2 linked regions of the Thermogemmatispora onikobensis genome follow. Each later gene encodes a partner of the first gene's protein in a complex. Links are inferred from orthologs where the notes say so. Each region holds a gene or a part of one and is shown on either strand. Other genes may lie near its edges.

Region 1 (6,006 bases):
AGCGCGGCGACGCTTCAACGTTTCGGCGCTGACCAGACCGAGCTTGGCCAGGAAGGTCAGCACCAGAGGAATCTCAAAAACGATCCCGAAGGCCAGCAAGAAGAAGGCCACGAACGTAAAGTAGCTGTCTGCCGAAACCAGCTCCACAAAATCGCCGGACGAGAAAGCGATCAACCATTGAACCGGGTACTGCAGGACCACGAAGCCGAGGGCAATACCAGCCACGAAGAGGAGGCTGCCCATGATCAAGAAAGGCAGGGCGGCCCTTTTCTCGTGGCGATAGAGACCGGGGGCGATAAAAGCCCAGGCTTGATAAAGGATCACCGGCATCGCCAGCAAGATGCCAACCGCGATCGAGACCTTGAGAAAGACCGTGAAGCCCTCGGCCAGACCGATAGTGATCAAACCCTTGCCTGCCAGCTCGCCGTGAGGGCCGAGGCGCAGGCCAGCCGTCAGCGTTGGCAGCGGCAAGGTCAGGAAACGCAGAATCGGTTCGCGGAAGATAAAGGCGACGACCGCTCCAACGACGACCGCGATCAGCGACTTAAAAATGCGCCAACGCAGCTCCTCCAGATGCTCAACGAGCGTCATGGAGGCGCCATCGTCCTCTTCCTCCTCAAAGCGGAAGGTCTCATTCAGATCGGGCATCAGGTCAGGTTGTGGTAAGTTCCCCGTAGCCATGCTCTTCCTCTGCTCACTCCCGGCGGTACAGGGCGGGCTGAACCGATAGGACGCATCTACTCTGCATAGCTGCTATCTTACTCCCTTGTACTGCTCCAGTCTGTCCAGTGCGGCGTCTCATTCAGCCTTCTGCCTGCTCTCGCTGCTGGCCGGTTCCGTCTTACTGGTACTGGCGGGAGAAGCCTGGCCCTGGGCTGACTGAGGCTGCATCTCGTGAACCAGCTCGGGAGTTGGCTCAAAGAGCGGGTCCTGTCGCAGGCTACTGCCGCTGCTCAGGCGGTTCAAATTATTGCGCGCGGCGTAGGAAGGGGAGAAAGGCTCATCTAGAGGATCATGCTCATCCTTGTCCTTTGTGAGATCGCTCATCCCCTTCCGAAACTCCTTGATACTCTTGCCGATGGCCGAACCCATTTCGGGCAGGCGCTTGGGGCCGAAGATCAGCAGGGCGACGATCAGAATGACGACCAGATCGAGACCGTGGAATCCGGGGACCATAGTTGCACCCTCTCTTTTCTTGTCTTGTCTTGCCTTGTCTTGCTTTGCCTGATCAAGGCGTGGCGCCTTCCTTTATGCACTCCGAAAGCGACGACACTCTTCTTCTTCCATTAGTTATTGTAGCTCACGCTTGCTGTTCTTGCCAGGAACACTCCTGCTCTGGGGGAGCGGGCTGAGAGCTGGCGTGGCCGGCGGCATGCTCTCCCTCTAGCCGGAGTAAGCGGGATAGGAAGACAGCTCTCGCTGGTGGGGGGTCAGCAGAGACTGCACACAATCCAGGCCGAGGCTCAGCATACCGGCCCCGGCGGCACCAAGGGCCACCAGGGCGGCGGCGCGGCGGCGGCTCAAGCGCCGTTCGCCCAGCAAGCGAGCGATACGTTGACCACTTTCCAGAGAAGCCGCCTCTCTGGTCACGCCTGCGCGCAGGCGGGTTTCCAGATCGGGCGGAGTCGGGGCCTGCTCGCCGTAGTGGCGCAGGAGCAGCACCTCAACAGAGTCCAAAGGCTGCATAGCGTCTCCCATTGTACCAGGGAGGACCGGAGGCCAGCCGCTCAGGTCTCTCCTCACTGGCAGCATCTCCTATGTGAAGCGTCTGCTCGGACTGGAGTGGCGTCGCCTCCTCGCTGGTTGCGCGCGGGGAGGGAGCTGGTGCTCCGGGCGCGTCGCCGGACTGGCAAGCGGGAGCGAGATCGGGTCGGCGACGCGGGCCATCGGCGCGCTCCAGGGCGTAGAGCTGCTGGAACTGCCGGCGAGCGCGTACCAGGCGCTGACGAACCGCCGGCTCGCTCACGTCCAGCATCTGAGCGATCTCTGCGCTAGAGAAATCGCCCACCACTGAAAGCAGGAGGCAGACCCGCAGTGGCTCCGGCAGGCGCTGCAATGTTCGTTGGACGGCATCGCGTTCGGCGATCAGGTCACCAGGGTCGGAGCCGGGTGCGGCCCCATAGCCATCGGGCTGGACGGGAGCCGCCTGGGCCGCGAGATCCTCTGTTAAGCGTTCGCCCTCTGACTCCTGATCGCGTCGGCTCTGGTTGCCGAGCGAGGAGAAAGGTACAAAGCGGAAGAGGCGCTTGCGGCGCTCCTGCATACGGACCGTATTGAGAGCGATCTTCAGCAGCCAGGCACGGGCATTAAAGTGGGGGCCGCTGGAAGCGCGGGCGGCCTCGATACTTTTCAGCGCCTGTTGAAAAGTATCCTGAGTGAGGTCCTGGCTTTCCTCCCAATCGCCGGTCAGGCCATAGATTGTATGGAAGACCAACTTGCCGTACTGCTGGATCAGCGCCTCAACGGCCTGGGCCGCGGGTACCATTGCTATCTACATCCTCACTCGCTTGACGTCAACCGGAGCCGGAGGTAGCCGGCCAGAGGAGGGAAATCTCTCCTTACTTAAGGAGATGCCTGGGGGAGAAGAAATGTGACAGAGGGAAAGGTGAGGGGGGAAGACGAGATCAGCGGCGACCACCGCCCCACCCATCCCACGCCACATAAGCCATCGAATCTGGCTGGAGAAGCGCGTCGTGCTCGGCGCTCGCCGACCAGCCGACCCGACCAATTGACCAATCCGACCGGGTGACCGGGTGACCGGGTGACCGAGTGACCGACCGCTTGACTGAGCGCATAAACGAATGGGCAAACGTAGCAGGAAAAAGCAGAGAGGCGGTTTGACCGGCTGTCTGGCAACAGACAAGCCGACGCGACGAGCGCATCTACGGCGTGATCCGAGAGCGTCCCGAAGTCCCCAGGGAAGGTGGACGGGGAAACAAATAGAGCCGTAGAGCTGCGGCCACCGCGCCGCCTCCTGTCTCCCACCTGCTTCTCGTATTCGCAGAAGAAGATCGAAGCGAGTCAGGTCAGTGAATAATAAGGTCGGATCAGGTCAGCGCAGCTCCAAGGAGCTTAGCGCAGATGTTCCTCAATATATTCCTGGGCCTCACCCACCGTCGTGATCTTCTCGGCGTCCTCATCTGAGATCTGGAGCTTAAACTCCTCTTCCAGAGACATGATCAGCTCCACCAGATCCAGGGAGTCCGCGTTGAGATCCTCGACGAAAGAGGCGCTGGGGACCACCTCGCTCTCATCGACGCCGAGCTGCTCAACGATGATCCGCTTCAAACGCTCGGCGACGGAGCCGGAGCCGGAGCCAGAGCCAGAAGCCATTAGGATGTCACCTCGCTTTCCGCTGTTGGAGTGGGCTGCTGTTGCTGTGCCCGTGCAAATATTGTGCCAAGGACGCCATTGACGAAGCGGCTTGATGAGTCGCTGCCAAACAGCTTGGCTAATTCGACTGCCTCGTTAATGGCTGCCTTTGCTGGTACCGTATTATTAAACAGAATCTCATAGATTGCAAGTCTGAGGATATTTTTATCGATGCGAGCCATTTGTGAAAGCGGCCATTCGCGTGCAGCGCTCTGGATCTGCGCATCGATCGTCTCCAGGTGGGCGCAGGTGCCCTCAACCAGCTCAAGGGCATAATCCACCACCCGGGGATGCAGATTGCGCTCCTGGGCATGGCGCCGCACCACCTCGACCGGGGGGTGCTGTACTGTATCGAACTCATAGAGCGCCTGCAGCGCGACCATTCGGGCCTGTCTGCGTATCCCTAGCGGCATAGTGTCTTCACCCAATCGCTGGTCTAGCTTGCTGCTGGCTTTGCCCGACCGCGTGCGCTTGCGCGCGAGCAGGAAGCTAGCTTCTGTCGAACACGCCTCATCGTGGATGCCACATCTCCTCTCTCTACTACCTAACCTACCTACCTAACCTACCTGCCTGCCTGCCTGGTGTAACTGCGTCTCTCACGTCTTCCTGCCTCTGCTCAAGGCGTTAAGCCACGTCCTGGATGTAGACATTGATCTCACGCACCTGCATCCCGACCATATGCTCCAAGGCGGCGGCCACCTCTTCCTGGACCGCGGTGGCGACCTCGACGACGTTGACGCCGGAGGCCACGACCAGGTAAAGGTCGACGCTCACGGTATTGTCCTTGACCGTCAGAGCCACACCCTGGCGCGGGACCTCGCGACCGGCAAAAGCCGGCCAGCGCTCACTACCGCGGGCCAGGCGGACCACGCCGGCCACCCCTAGCGCGGCATTTGAGACGATAGTAGTCAGAACCTGGCGGGCGACGCGCACCACGCCTGGAGGCTCATTGGTCATATTGCTTACTCCCCTTCGACTGTGCAGCATGCTGACGGGACGCTGGTTGCTCGCGGCTCTCTTGCCGCGGACTTGCGGGCAAGAACCCGTGATTATTATACCGTATCAGAGCTGGAGCAGCCCTTGCTCACGCAAGGCGGTCACCGCTTTGTCCAGTTCGCTGGCGTTACTGATGGACACAGTGGTAGCGTCGCGAACGATGCGTTTGACCAGGCCGGTCAGCACCGAGCCGGGGCCGATCTCCAGATAGATGCTGACTCCGGCAGTGGCCAGGTACTCGATGCTGCGAATCCACTGCACGGGGGCGACAACCTGCCGCGCCAGCTCCTGGCGCAGGGCCTCTGCATCGGTCAGCGGGCGCGCCTCGATATTGCTGATAATCGGAATGGCCGCGTTGTGCAGCGGAGTCGTGGTCAGTACCTGAGCTAAACCGGCGGCAGCGGGCTCCATGACTGGGGAATGGAAGGCGCCACTGACTGCCAGGGGAATGACCCGTTTGGCGCCGCGCGCCTTAGCTCGCTCCATTGCCAAAGCGAGGGCGTGCTGCTCACCGGAGATGACGATCTGGCCGGGGGCGTTGAGGTTGGCCACGCTCACCTTGCCCCAACCGGGATGACTGGCCTGAGACTGGGCCGCTTCTCCTTGCCGTGTGGCCTCCTGACTGGCCTCCTGGCAGATCTCCTGGAGCGTGGCCTCATCCAGGCCGATCACTGCCGCCATTCCGCCCGGGCAGGCGCCCCCTTCGTGGTGCATCAGACGTCCCCGCTCCCGCACCAGGCGCACGGCGTCCTCCAGGTCGAGGGCGCCAGCGGCGACGAGGGCGGCATATTCTCCAACGCTGTGGCCGGCGGTGAAGGTGGGGGTCAAAGGGGACGACCAGGACGACTGGCTAGACTGGGGGGCAAGCCGCTCCTGCAGGGCGGCCAGGAGGGCGAGGCTGACAGTGACAATTGCGGGTTGGGCGTTAATCGTCTCACGTAGCTGCTCTTCCGGTCCCTGGAAGCAGAGGGTACTGAGAGCCAGGCCCAGAGCCTGGTCGGCCCGCTCAAACACCTGGCGGGCCGCAGGAGACTGCTCATAAATATCGGCCCCCATGCCCACCGTCTGACTGCCCTGTCCAGGAAAGAGGAAAGCTATGCCTTGTGCTGTCATAGGGTTACACTGCGCGCGAGGGGAAAACGCGGCACGAGCGAGGCACTGGGGCCGACTGACTCAGCGTCGTATCTGCTCTGGCCGTGCCTCGCCCGACCGCGGGTGTGGCCTCGCGCTCTCTCCTCTTCTCGTCGTAGTCTCGCGTTGCCTGCCCACCTCGTCCGTGGGGGGCAGGTCTGCTGGCATGCTGGCATACTGGCATGCACCACAGTGCGCACTGTGGCAGGGCGACCACTAATGCTTGCGCTCCTTCGGCCAGAAGACCTGGCGACCGCGGTAGGTGCCGCACTTAGGACATGCGTGGTGGGCGAGCCGCGGCGAGCGGCACTGTGGGCAGAGCACCAGCTGAGGCAGCTTCAAGTGGAAATGCGCGCGCCTCTCGCCCTTACGCGCATGGGAAACTCGCTGTTTTGGTAATGCGCCCATAGAATAAAGCTCCTCCTCTATCTCCTAATCGGGCTGGCTGGCGGGAACGGGCTGGATGGCCAGCGTGACCAGCGAGCACGTCAAGCCTGCGACGGTAGA
Region 2 (5,346 bases), on another replicon or contig:
CCAGTCTTTGGGTCCCAGCTAATCAGCCAGTCCGAAAGCCGCGAGAAGCTCGCCGCCGGCGCGTGCCCGGTCACAAGCCAGACAATGCCCGCTAGAACGACTAGACCACTGGCGATCATTAAGAGGACAAAGGTGGCATTGGTAATGTTCTGTACCGTGCGGTGCGGCTGCACAGCCATGAAGCCCGAGATCAGGATGACAACGCTCAGGGCCAGACCTTGCTGCCAGGGAGCAGTCAGCCAGCCGCTGTTGAGGCCAGGGATGTAGCTGATCGCCAGGTCGCTGGTGGCCATCAAGAGTAAGGGAGCAGGCAGCCAAACGCAGAAGCCTACGAAGAAGCTCATGTAGCTGCCGAAGATGCGATAGGCCCAGTTGTAGAGCGAGCCTTCATGTGGAAAGATGACGCTCAGTTGGGCGGTGACAACGGCACAGGGCACGAAGAAAAGGATCGCTCCTACTAGCCAAAAGGTAATGCCTGCCGCTCCGCCCGCAATGGCATTAGAGACGTTCGTCGGGAAGAAGATCAGTAACACATACAGCGTTATCAGGTCCCAGCTTGTCAAAATCGCCGGCATGACCTTGGCTGGATACTCTTCAGAAGTCAGTACATGCGGCGGTCTCTCCCCCCGTGACCGGCTACTGGTGATCATGGAACCTCCTTCAATGATTGCAGTTCCCACGTGCTCTCACCATAGCAGATACTTTCATACATGTCAATGCATTTGTCTCACAAATGCAATAAATGTATGTTGTTATAACATCTCTATAAAGGAGCCAGAGGGGAAGCAAGCAGGCTATGCTTGGAGGGAGAGTCTGGGTGGATTAACTGTTCAGTAGGGCTATGGCGGGTGCGAGGGACTCCATATATTCTTCCCAGACTACCCAATAGGAAATGTGATACTGCTGATGATAGTGGAGTAATTGGGTGGAGATCTCTTCTGGGTTGCCGGTGAGGAAATAGGGTGTCGTAGCGACCTCCTGCTCGCTGAGACCGTAGCGAGAGGCGACCTGGGCCAGGGCCTGCTGACGCTCGTCAGTCAAGATGACTTCAAGAACGATCAGGTTCAGTTCGAGGGAGGCAAAGCGAGGACCGGCGGCCTGGCGCACCCAGGTCAGCTTCTCAGCCAGAGCGGGGGCCAGGGCATCCTGTATATCCAGACTCTGATTCATGTGGCCGGCCACGCTGATGGTCTGTGTCCGTGGGGAGAAGCCGACGATGGTCGCCTCGCGTGCCGCCAGCGAGAGCAGACGTTTGCCGCTGCCGCCCACCAGAATCGGCGGATAGGGGCGCTGCTGCGGTTGCAGGGCGAGAGCCAGCCCCTCGATCGTGTAGTGCTGACCACTAAAGTGGAGCCGCTCGCCGGCGAGCAGCGCCTTGATAATTTGCAACGATTCTGCGAGCCGCTCGATGCGCACGCCGGGCGAGGCAAAGGGAATACCGCACTGCTGGTACTCACTGGCCATCCAACCGGCCCCCAGGCCCAGCTCAAAGCGTCCGCCCGAGAAGACATCGAGGGTGGCCACCTCGCGCGCCAGCATGACGGGATGGCGGAAATCGTTGGCGAAGACATAGCTGCCCACGCGCAAGCGCGTGGTGGCCGCGGCAATGTGGGCCAGAGCCAGTGTTGTTGCAAACTGGTCTCCGATGTGGTCGGGCAGCAGAAAAGTTGAGTAGCCCAGCTGTTCAGCGCGCTGCGCCTGCGCTAGCAGGGTCGTCAGATCAGGTGTGGTGTTGTGTGAGAGGACGCCGAAGCGCAGGGGACGACGATTGTCAGGCAGCTTACTCATAGGCTACGACACTCCTTATCTCAGCCCGCCTTCTTCCCGGCAACAGGGTGCTCTTAATGGGGACAGGCAGGAAGGCAGGGAAAAGGGACCTGCCGGTCTGCTGGCTGTGCTGGCTGTGCTGGCTGTGCTGGCTGTGCCAGTTGTGCCGGCCCCGCAGGGAGCCTCTTGCTCCCGACCAGGTCCCTGGAGAAACAGAGATTGGCTCTCGTGCTTCCTCCTCATGGTTGCCTGCTGGCAGCCAGGCGGAAGAGGATCACTTGTCTTCTACGGCTTGGTCAAGTGACTCCGACTAAACCGGCTCAACGCGCAAGAGTACCTCATCCTTCTGGACGACTGCGCCGTTCTCTACCAGGATCTTGGTCACGCGCCCGGCGACCGGGGAAGGCACCTCGTTAAAGGACTTCATGGCCTCGATCAGGGCCACGGTTTGACCGACCTGGATGACATCGCCGACCGAGATGAAAGGTGGTGCATCCGGCGAGGGAGCGGAGTAGTAGACTCCCGAGAGCGGCGCTACGATCGGCAGCGTGCGTTCCTCCTCGCGGCTCTTAGCCGAGGCGGCCTTGCCGGTTCCTACCGTTCGTTTCGCCGCGCCCTGGCTGCGTGCCATCGTCACGGGCTGTGCCACCACCTCGCTGACGGTCGGAGCGGTTACCAGCACCATCCCAGGTTGGCGGCGGATGATAATCTCCAGCTCGTTCTCATTTAGCTCCAGCTCGGCCACCGAGCTGCCTTCGAGCGCGTGCACCAGTTGCTCCAGGCGCTCGATCCAGGCCGTCTTCCGATCTTCTTCCTTAGTGCTCATCATTGCTCTCGCTTGCAGATTAGTGGATATGGCAAACCGGAGCAGGCCATAGCCGGGACCTCTCTCCCAGTGCGTGCCTTGCACGAGGCTCATCTACCCCGGTTCGCTCAGACTCGAGGGGTGAGCAGACAGCAGCGTAGCGAAGCTGCTGACTACTCGCCCTCCTCGTAGCGCTTGAAGATCAGGCAGGCGTTGTGGCCACCGAAGCCCATCGAATTGGACATAGCTACTCTGACCTGGGCCTGGCGCGCCTGGTTAGGCACATAGTCCAGATCGCAATCGGGGTCGGGATGATGCAGATTAATGGTTGGTGGAATAATGCCGGTGAGCAGGGTCATGATGCTGATGACCGCCTCAACGGCTCCTGCCGCCCCGAGGGTGTGGCCGGTCATCGACTTTGTGGAGCTGATCGCCAGGCGATAGGCGTGCTCGCCGAAGCAGGTCTTGATAGCCTGGGTTTCGGTGCGATCGTTATAGGGCGTCGAAGTGCCGTGCGCATTGATATAATCAACATCTTCGGGCCGCAGGCCAGACTTGCGCAGGGCCATCTGCATCGCGCGCACCAGGCCCGCGCCACCAGGAGCAGGCTCGGTCACATGGTGAGCATCGCCCGTGGCGCCGTAGCCGACCATCTCGGCCAGGATCGTCGCGCCGCGCGCCCTGGCAAACTCCAGCTCTTCCATAATGAGCACCGCCGCTCCTTCGCCCATCACAAAGCCGTCGCGGGTCGCATCGAAAGGACGGCTGGCCCCCTGGGGATCATCGTTGCGTCGTGAAAGGGCATGCATGTTGTCGAAGGCGGCGATAGCGATCGGCGTAATGCCGCGCTCGGAGCCGCCGGCGATCATGGCCCGTGCGTCGCCGCGCCGGATAGTCTCCCAGGCCTCACCGATCGTATGGGCGCTGGTCGCGCAGGCCGAAACAGCGGCCCAGTTGGGACCGCGCGCCCCCGTCATGATCGAGACAATGCCTGGGGCGCCATCGACAATCATCATGTTGATGAAGAACGGGCTGATGCGGTCTGGCCCCCGTTCAAAGAGAATGCGAAACTGCTCGTGGAGGGTCATCAGGCCGCCGATGCCGCTGCCGATATAGACCCCCACATCGTCGGCGATCTCCTCGTTGATTTCCAGGCGAGCTTGAGCCAGCGCCTGCTTGGTGGCGGCGATAGCGATATGCTGGTAGGGGTCGGTGCGGCGGATCTCCTTGCGGTCCATATAGGCCGCGGGATCGAAGTTTTTGATCTGGCCCCCGAATTTCACGCGGAAGGGGCTGGTATCGAAGCCGACGATTTCGGCGATGCCGGATTTCCCTTGGCAGAGGGCTTCCCAGGAAGACGCCACATCGTTCCCCAGGGGAGTAATCAGCCCTAAACCGGTTACAACGACACGTCTCATTACGTCACCTCCTCTATAGTCGGGTTCCCTCAGCCGCTCGCGGGCCAGCGGGCGGGCCGACCAGCCAGATCGACCAGCCGGGAACGAGCGCGGAGCGGCAAGGAGAGGCCCGCTGAGAACCCAGCGAGACCTGACGCGAACCCCGTGCGGACCCGGTCAGATGCCAAGTGAGGCAGCCTCCTCCTGGAGGAACCGGGTATAGGCTTCTCCGCGGATAAAGACCTGGTGCCTGAGCAGGCGCTGGTGGAAGGGAATCGTCGTGGGCAGGCCCTCGATGATGAACTCATCGAGCGCGCGCTGCATCCGCGCAATGGCGGCGTCGCGATCCTCGGCCCACACGATGAGCTTGGCCAGCAGCGAGTCATAGTGTGGAGGAACCGAGTAGCCGGCATAAAGATGGCTATCGACGCGCACTCCCGGGCCGCCAGGCGGTAGATACTTCTCCACCAGGCCGGTCTGCGGACGAAAATCGGCCTCCGCATCCTCTGCCGTGATCCGGCACTCGATGGCGTGGCCGCGGAACTGGATGTCCTCCTGTTTCAGGCGCAGCGGCTCGCCGGCAGCAATGCGGATCTGCTCCTTGACGAGGTCGACGCTTGTCACCAATTCGGTGACCGGGTGCTCCACCTGTAGGCGTGTGTTCATCTCCATGAAATAGTAGCGGTTCTCATCGTCGAGGAGGAACTCCAGCGTACCGGCGTTGGTATAGCCGATTTGCTGCACGGCCCGAATGGCCTTCATGCCGATCTCTTGCCGTAGCTCGGGAGGCAGCAAGGGGCTGGGCGACTCCTCAAGCACCTTTTGATTGCGACGCTGGCAGGAGCAGTTACGCTCGCCCAGGTGAACGCCATTACCGTGATGATCGGCAAGCACCTGGATCTCGATGTGTCGCGCTCGCGGCAGATAGCGCTCTAGATAGAGGCCATCATCGCGGAAAGCCTCACGCACCTCGTTCTGGGCCAGGGTGAAGACGCGCTCAAACTCGTCAGGGCTGTTGACGAGACGGATGCCACGCCCTCCTCCGCCGGCGGCAGCCTTCAGCATGAGGGGAAAGCCGATCTCGCGCGCGGCCTCTCGCGCCTCCGCCAGCGTGCGTAAGACGCGGGTGCCCGGTAGCATCGGCAGCCCGGCGGCGGCCATCGCCTCGCGAGCTGAAACCTTATCGCCCATGATCGCCATCGCCGTGGCGGAAGGACCGATAAAGGTGAGATTCACATCTGCGCAGATCTGGGCAAAGCTGGGATTCTCTGAGAGGAAACCATAGCCGGGATGAATAGCTTCGGCCCCGGAGATAAGAGCGGCGCTGATAATATTCGGAATATTAAGATAACTCTTGCCGCTTGGCCCCGGTCCTAT

The links.
Region 2: the proteins of acpP (region 1) and fabF are in contact, whole or in part, in a solved structure (PDB 6OKG), measured with the Escherichia coli proteins. The link is inferred for Thermogemmatispora onikobensis from one-to-one orthologs.

The regions. Positions count from the first base shown.
Region 1 is NZ_BDGT01000007.1:47,148-53,153, forward strand. Bases 1,704-4,477 are described here. They hold acpP (acyl carrier protein), read right to left. Parts: upstream 3,334-4,477; coding sequence 3,073-3,333; downstream 1,704-3,072. Other genes in these bases: BGC09_RS04975 (RNA polymerase sigma factor), read right to left, coding at 1,704-2,485; BGC09_RS22760 (hypothetical protein), read left to right, coding at 2,591-2,749; nusB (transcription antitermination factor NusB), read right to left, coding at 3,333-3,785; BGC09_RS04990 (Asp23/Gls24 family envelope stress response protein), read right to left, coding at 3,997-4,329; fabD (ACP S-malonyltransferase), read right to left, coding at 4,435-4,477. In the rest of the region: twin-arginine translocase subunit TatC, read right to left, coding at 1-681; BGC09_RS23455 (Sec-independent protein translocase subunit TatA/TatB), read right to left, coding at 799-1,176; BGC09_RS04970 (hypothetical protein), read right to left, coding at 1,384-1,686; more of BGC09_RS04975, read right to left, coding at 1,664-1,703; more of fabD, read right to left, coding at 4,478-5,481; rpmF (50S ribosomal protein L32), read right to left, coding at 5,716-5,907; BGC09_RS05000 (YceD family protein), read right to left, coding at 5,988-6,006. UniProt on the Escherichia coli protein: Carrier of the growing fatty acid chain in fatty acid biosynthesis.
Region 2 is NZ_BDGT01000016.1:4,360-9,705, forward strand. What follows is about bases 1,869-4,654. They hold fabF (beta-ketoacyl-ACP synthase II), read right to left. Parts: upstream 3,991-4,654; coding sequence 2,746-3,990; downstream 1,869-2,745. Other genes in these bases: BGC09_RS09025 (acetyl-CoA carboxylase biotin carboxyl carrier protein), read right to left, coding at 2,078-2,596; accC (acetyl-CoA carboxylase biotin carboxylase subunit), read right to left, coding at 4,147-4,654. In the rest of the region: BGC09_RS09015 (APC family permease), read right to left, coding at 1-650; BGC09_RS09020 (TIGR03621 family F420-dependent LLM class oxidoreductase), read right to left, coding at 823-1,788; more of accC, read right to left, coding at 4,655-5,346. UniProt on the Escherichia coli protein: Involved in the type II fatty acid elongation cycle. Catalyzes the elongation of a wide range of acyl-ACP by the addition of two carbons from malonyl-ACP to an acyl acceptor.